Linked DNA regions of Vulgatibacter sp.. The protein of the gene in region 1 interacts with the protein of each later gene in a pairwise test. Links are inferred from orthologs where the notes say so. Each region holds a gene or a part of one and is shown on either strand. Other genes may lie near its edges. The genes, in order: purT and ACESMR_RS16090.

Region 1 (3,219 bases):
TCACCTTCGACGTCTTCGAGGCCGATCCGGACGTGACGCGGATCGACGCCTGGGGCGAAGGCGTTGCCTGCGGGGAGGATTGTGCCTGGCCACGTGCGATCTGTCCCGACGAGGTGACGGTGGTCGCCCGCCAGCCAGCGACGCTGGTAGGGCGCGGGGTCCATCCGCTCAACTCATCCCTCAGCTGCAGCTGGCGGGTGGTTGCGGAACCGGATCATGCCGGTTCGCGGATCGAGGAGCCGGCCGTCTGCACGACCGAGTTTCGTCCGAAGATCGTGGGAAGCTATGAGGTCGAGCTGTTGGTGCACGATGCACAGGGTCGCGCGGATACCTGCACGACGCTCGTCCATGCAACACCGCCGGGTGGGCTCTGGATCGAGACAGTATGGGAGCCGGCTGAGGATGTTCGCATGCTCCTCCTGCATGATGCAGCTGGCCAATCGTCTAACCGCGAAGCATGGACGGGGAGCGGTCTCCGCTGCGTAACTGCAATGTGCCACTCGGATGCAGCGAGCTGCACCAGCGACGACTGGGACGCACCAGGCCGCAACGATGATCCAATCTGTTGGGTCGCGGCGCAGCCGACCACAATGTACCGCGCGCCGCCAGAAACGCTTTACATCGAGGCGCCGGCAGTCGATCACCTCTACCACCTCGGAATCCATTACAACCTCTACTATGGCTACCCGGCGCCACCTCCCCCCTACGTCGACGCCTCCGTCCGCATCTTCTGCGGCGGTCATCTCCGCCATTCGATACAAGATCGGTTCCTCGCATTGGACGAGCTGATCGTTGTTGGTTCCATCGCCTACGATGCCACTGGCGCGTGTTCTTTGGCGCAATCCAGCGTCCGAATTCCTGATTTGTGATTGAACGATGGAAGTTTTGCCGACGCCTAAGGGGTCGGCCGCTGCCGCAATAGCGACAGTTGGTAACTCTTCTACGGGCTTGGAGCCGGGTGGTTAGCAGGTAACGCTAATACACTAGGCGCGCGCAGACGCGCTTGCGGGAGTCCTGTATCGCTCCCGCTGCAGCACACGCCACGCGTGGAAGGGCTCAACCACTGCAGCGGACGTTTGGTGCGCGTGCGAGTGAGGATGCTGTGGAGATCAAGAGCGCTGCGCTCGCAGCGCGGCGCGACCGTCTGCGCCGGCTGCTCGATTAGAGCTCGACCCGTACCGCCGCCGCGGCGGTGGTGGCCTTCGCGCGGGCCTCGTCGATGGAGTCGGCCAGCGCCAGGGCCACGCCCATGCGGCGCTTGCCGTGGAGCTCGGGCTTGCCGAAAAGGCGCAGCGCCGTGTCGGGCTCCCGCAGCGCCGCGTCGACGTTGGCGAAGGCCGGGGCGGTGGAGTCACCCTCGGGCAGGATCACCGCCGAGGCGGCGGGGCCGTGCTGGCGGATCTTCGGGATGGGCAGGCCGAGGATCGCCCGGACGTGGAGGGCGAACTCGGAGAGGTCCTGGGAGATCAGGGTGACCAGGCCGGTGTCGTGGGGCCTGGGCGAGACCTCGCTGAACCAGACCTGATCGCCCTTCACGAAGAGCTCCACGCCGAAGATGCCGCGGCCGCCGAGGGCGCCGGTCACCGCCCGGGCGATCCGCTTCGACTCCTCGAGGGCCATTTTGCTCATCGGCTGCGGCTGCCAGGACTCCACGTAGTCGCCCTTCACCTGCCGGTGGCCGATGGGCTCGCAGAAGGTGGTGCCGTCCACGTGGCGGATGGTGAGCAGGGTGATCTCGTAGTCGAAGTCGACGAAGCCCTCGACGATCACCCGGCCCCTACCGGCTCTGCCCCCCTCCTGGGCGTAGGTCCAGGCGGCGCCGATCTCCTCCTCGCTCCGGACCAGGCTCTGGCCCTTGCCCGAGGAGCTCATCACCGGCTTCACCACGCAGGGAAGGCCGATCGCTTCGACCGCCGCCCGGTAGTCCGCCTCGGTGTCGGCGAAGCGGTAGGGCGAGGTGGCCAGTTCCAGCTCCTCGGCTGCGAGGCGGCGGATCCCCTCGCGGTCCATGGTGAGGCGGGCGGCCCGGGCGGTGGGGATCACGGTGCGCCCCTCGGCCTCGAGTTCGAGGAGGGTGGCGGTGGCGATCGCCTCGATCTCGGGGACGATGAAGTCGGGCTTCTCCAGCTCCACCACCCGGCGGATCTCCGCGCCGTCGAGCATGTCGATGACGTGGGAGCTGTGGGCGACCTGCATCGCCGGGGCGCCGGGGTAGCGGTCGCAGGCGATCACGTGGACGCCGAGGCGCTGGGCCTCGATGGCCACCTCCTTGCCGAGCTCGCCGGAGCCGAGGAGAAGGAGCCTGGTTGCGGTGCGGGTGCGGGGCGTGCCGAGCGTGACCACGGAGACCTCCGGGGGTGGGGAGGCCGGCTACCTACCAGCGCCGGTGGCAAAGCGTCCACCGGCGCAACCGAACCCCGCGCAGGAGGCGCTGCAACCCCGCGGAAAGAGGGCGCTTCGATTCGAGTGATCCGAATCGCGAGGTGCGTGCATGTATAGGTCGCTGCTGTCGTCGGGGGATGCCAGCAGCCGGCGCCGGGGGGTCCGGGGCCGGGCGATAAGCGAGCTCCTGGGTACTAGGCACACCTGCGGGACTCGACACGCGTCGCAACGGCTCCGGGTGGTCCGGGGCCGTTCGGCGTTAAGGGGTCCGGATCGCGGGATCAGCGCCCCGGGGGGCAGGCGGGGGCGACGCCCTTCAGCTCGATCCGCCCCCTGGCCGGGAGCGCCACCGGCCCCCGCCCCTCGAGCCAGCGCACGAAGGCATCCCGCTGGATCGGCTCCGCCTCGAGGTGGACCACGCTCCCCTGCGGCAACCGGGTGACCAGCCGATCCCAGCCGCCGCCGCCACCGGCGAGGAAGTCGTTGGTCACCACCGCGTAGTCGGCCTCGTCGTCCACCCTCTTTCCGTGGACGAGGATCTCCACCACCCGGTCCCGGTCGAGGGGCGTCACCAGCCCGTCGCCGTCGAGGTCCTCGCTGGCGCAGGCGCCCGGCGCCCCCTGATCGACCACCACCCGGATCCCCGCGCTCACCTGCAGGCCGCCGTGGACCCCGGCGAAACCGGCGCGGATCAGCTGGCGGAGCTCCCGCCCCTTCACCCGGAGCAGGCTGAGGCGGTTGTCGAAGGGGAGCGTCTCGAAGACCTGCCCGAAGGTGACCTCACCCTCGGGCAGCTCGGCCCGCAGGCCACCGGAGTTGGTGATGGCGAGGTCGGCC
Region 2 (3,278 bases), on another replicon or contig:
GCTGCTCGGCGATGCCCACGTCGTAGACCCGCTGCGGGAAGCGCTCCCGGGTCTTCACCAGCCCCGTCCCCTCGAGCATCGCCGCGGTGATCGCCACCACGTTGGCGTCCTTCGCCATGTGCTCGGAGACCGCCTCGGCGAAGAACTCGGTCCAGGTCGGCACCGCTGGCTTCTTCGCCACCGAGCGGCCGGTGGCCACCTCGAAGTTGGTGAGGCCGTGGCCGCGGGTGCGCAGGTCGCTCTCCGCGGGGCCGTAGCCCTTGCCCTTGGTGGTGCGGGTGTGGATGAGCACCGGCCCGTCGATCTCGGTGGCCACCTGCCGGAGGATCCGGACCATCGAGAGCACGTCGTGGCCGTCGGTCGGCCCGATGTACTGGAAGCCGAGCCCCTCGAAGAGGATGCCGGGGGTGAGCAGCGCCTTGGAGGAGTCGATGGCGCGCCGGATCCCCTCGATCGCCTGATCGCCGTGGGGGAGCGCGTAGAGGACCTCCTTCACGCTGCGCCGCCAGCGGTTGAAGGTATGGCCCGCGAACTTCTTCGAGAACCACTCCGACATCGCGCCGACGTTCGGGCTGATCGACATCTCGTTGTCGTTGAGGATGACGATGAGATCGCGCTCGAGATAGCCCGCCTGGTTGAGGCCCTCGAAGGCCACGCCGCCGGTCATGCCGCCGTCGCCGACCAGCGCGATCACGCGGCCGCTCTCGCCCTTCACCCGGCGCGCCTCGATCATGCCGAGGCCGGCGGAGATCGCGGTGCTGGCGTGACCGACGCCGAAGGCGTCGTGCTCCGACTCCGCGCGCTCGGGGAAGCCGGCGAGGCCGCCCTCCTGCCGGATGCTGCGGAACTCCTTCCGGCGGCCGGTCAGCAGCTTGTGCGCATAGGCCTGGTGGCCAACGTCGAAGACGATGCGATCCTGCGGGCTGTCGAAGACGTAGTGCATCGCCACCACGAGCTCGACCGCTCCGAGCGAAGCGCCGAGATGCGCGCCGTTGCCGGCAGCGCACGTTGCGATGATCTCGTCGCGGATCTCGCGGCAGAGCGCAGGAAGCTCCTCTTCCTTGAGCGCCTTGAGATCTTCCGGTCCGTCAATCGTCTCGAGAAGCGCCATGCTGCTTCCCTCCACCATGCCCGCCATCTGCACGCAACAGCAGGCGGAACGTTTTTTCGCCAATCGTCTCGAGCGCCGTCCAGAAATCGGTCCGGAGGACCGGGACCGCCCCTCAGAGCGTGTGAAGAAATCGGTCCGGCAAGCGCCGGCCCGCTTTCTTCGCTCGCGCTTCGCGCGAGAGACGCTCCATCTTACGATCGCTCCGCCTTCGGCTTCGCTGGAGAGTTTGTTTCACAAACTCTCAGTGCACGCGGTCGATCGCGTAGTCGGCCAGCGCGTGGAGCGCGGCCGCCGCCTCACCCATGCCTTCCAGGGCTTCCACCGCCCGATCCCGGGCGTTCCGGGCGAGCGCCCGAGCCCGGTCCAGCCCGACCAGTGCCGGGTAGGTGGGCTTGCCCTTCGCCTCGTCGCCCCTGCCGCGCTTGCCCATCTGTTCGGGGTCACCCACCACGTCGAGGATGTCGTCGGCGATCTGGAAGGCGAGACCGAGGGCCTCGCCGTAGATGCGCAAGGAGGCGACCCGTTCCTCGCTCGCCCTGGCGGCGACCGCCCCACCCTCCACCGAGGCAGCGAGGAGCGCCCCGGTCTTGGCCCGGTGGATGGTCTCGACCGCCTCGAGCGGCGGCAGATCGTCACCGTGCCTGCGACCGGTCATGTCGAGATCGAGCTGCTGGCCCCCCACCATGCCGGTCGCCCCTGCAGCCCTGGCCAGGAGCGCCACCAGCCTGGCGCGCTGCTGCTGCGGCCCGTCGGCCAGGAGACCGAAGGCCTCGGTGAGCAGGGCATCACCGGCGAGGATCGCGGTGGCCTCGCCGAAGACCTTGTGGCAGGTCGGCCTGCCGCGGCGGAGGTCGTCGTCGTCCATGGCCGGCAGGTCGTCGTGGACCAGCGAGTAGGTGTGGATCGACTCGAGGGCCACCGCGTAGTCGCGGATCACCGGCTCGTCGTCAGGTAGACCGCCGCAGGCTTCGAAGGCTGCCAGCGCCAGCACGGGCCGCAGCCGCTTGCCGCCGCCGAGGAGGCTGTAGGCCATCGCCTCGGCGAGCCGCTCCGGGGTACCGACGCGCCAGCCGCCGGCCCGCTCTGCGAGTAGCCGCTCGATCCGGCCGCGGCGGTCGCCCAGCCAGGCGTCGAGATCAAAGGAGTTCACGAACGCCTCCGCTCCTCGAGGAGCTGTCCGATGCGGGCCACGAGCTTGTCCACGTCCACCGGCTTGGGAAAGTAGTCGACCGCACCCGCCTCGTAGCCCTCCCGGACGTCCTCCGGGGTCTTCTTCGCCGAGACGAAGATCACCGGGATGTCCCGGAACTCCTCGTTCTTCTTGATCGAGCGACAGAGCTCGAAGCCGTCGATCCAGCTCATCATCACGTCGAGGAGGATCACGTCCGGACGATCGACGTGGAGGATCGAGATCAGCCGCAGCCCGTTGGCTGCCTGCGCCACCTCGAAATCCTCGAGCTCGAGGGCGAGCGTCAGCATCTCCCGCGTCTCGCGGTCGTCGTCGACGATGATCACCTTCGGCTTCTGATCGGCCTGCTGCTCCATCGCCGCCTCGCTGCCTAGAAGGGCACGTCGTCGTCGTCGACGACGGGCTTCGGCTGCTGGCGCGCCGGCTCTGCCTCCGCTGCGGGAAGCGGCTGGACCCGGTCGCCTTGCAGCAGCATCTCCACGCGCTGCTCCGCAGCGTCCAGACGCCGCTCCGCAGCCTGCGCCAGCTGCACCCCGCGCTCGAAGGCCCGGAGCGACTCCTCGAGACTGAGCTCCCCCGCCTCGAGCTGGCGCACCACGCCATCGAGCTGCTCCACCAGCTGCTCGTAGGCGAGACCTTCCTCGGTCTGCCCCTCGCCGTTGCCCGCCACCCTGGGAGTCTTCGTCACGTCAGCCACCTTCCCCGCCCCGGCAAAGGGGGGCGGACCTTAGCGCCCGCCCTCTCCGGGGTCAAATGGACCTTTGCTGCTCTCGAAGGCCCCTGCAGCGCTCTTCCGAGGCGCTGCCGGACCCACCACCTCGACGGCGAGCGCGCCGTCCGCCAGCTCGAGATGGAGCCGCTCTCCTGGCGCCGCATCGGCAGCCGAAAGGAGGACCGCGCCGCTGGCCCGGAACGCCACCGCATAGCCCCGCGCGAGAACCTGCAGGGGCGAGAGCGAATGGAGCCGGCTCGCCAGAT

Evidence for each region.
Region 2: the proteins of purT (region 1) and ACESMR_RS16090 interact in binary tests that used the Escherichia coli proteins (3 or more experiments, as listed by UniProt). The link is inferred for Vulgatibacter sp. from one-to-one orthologs.

Annotation. Positions count from the first base shown.
Region 1 is NZ_JAWLCN010000004.1:590,825-594,043, reverse strand. What follows is about bases 253-3,161. They hold purT (formate-dependent phosphoribosylglycinamide formyltransferase), read right to left. Parts: upstream 2,344-3,161; coding sequence 1,162-2,343; downstream 253-1,161. Other genes in these bases: ACESMR_RS13620 (bifunctional metallophosphatase/5'-nucleotidase), read right to left, coding at 2,664-3,161; ACESMR_RS13630 (choice-of-anchor D domain-containing protein), read left to right, coding at 253-869. Also shown: more of ACESMR_RS13630, read left to right, coding at 1-252; more of ACESMR_RS13620, read right to left, coding at 3,162-3,219. UniProt on the Escherichia coli protein: Involved in the de novo purine biosynthesis. Catalyzes the transfer of formate to 5-phospho-ribosyl-glycinamide (GAR), producing 5-phospho-ribosyl-N-formylglycinamide (FGAR). Formate is provided by PurU via hydrolysis of 10-formyl-tetrahydrofolate.
Region 2 is NZ_JAWLCN010000007.1:34,520-37,797, forward strand. Bases 308-3,275 are described here. They hold ACESMR_RS16090 (polyprenyl synthetase family protein), read right to left. Parts: upstream 2,262-3,275; coding sequence 1,353-2,261; downstream 308-1,352. Other genes in these bases: dxs (1-deoxy-D-xylulose-5-phosphate synthase), read right to left, coding at 308-1,111; ACESMR_RS16095 (PleD family two-component system response regulator), read right to left, coding at 2,258-2,656; xseB (exodeoxyribonuclease VII small subunit), read right to left, coding at 2,671-2,988; xseA (exodeoxyribonuclease VII large subunit), read right to left, coding at 3,028-3,275. Outside these bases: more of dxs, read right to left, coding at 1-307; more of xseA, read right to left, coding at 3,276-3,278.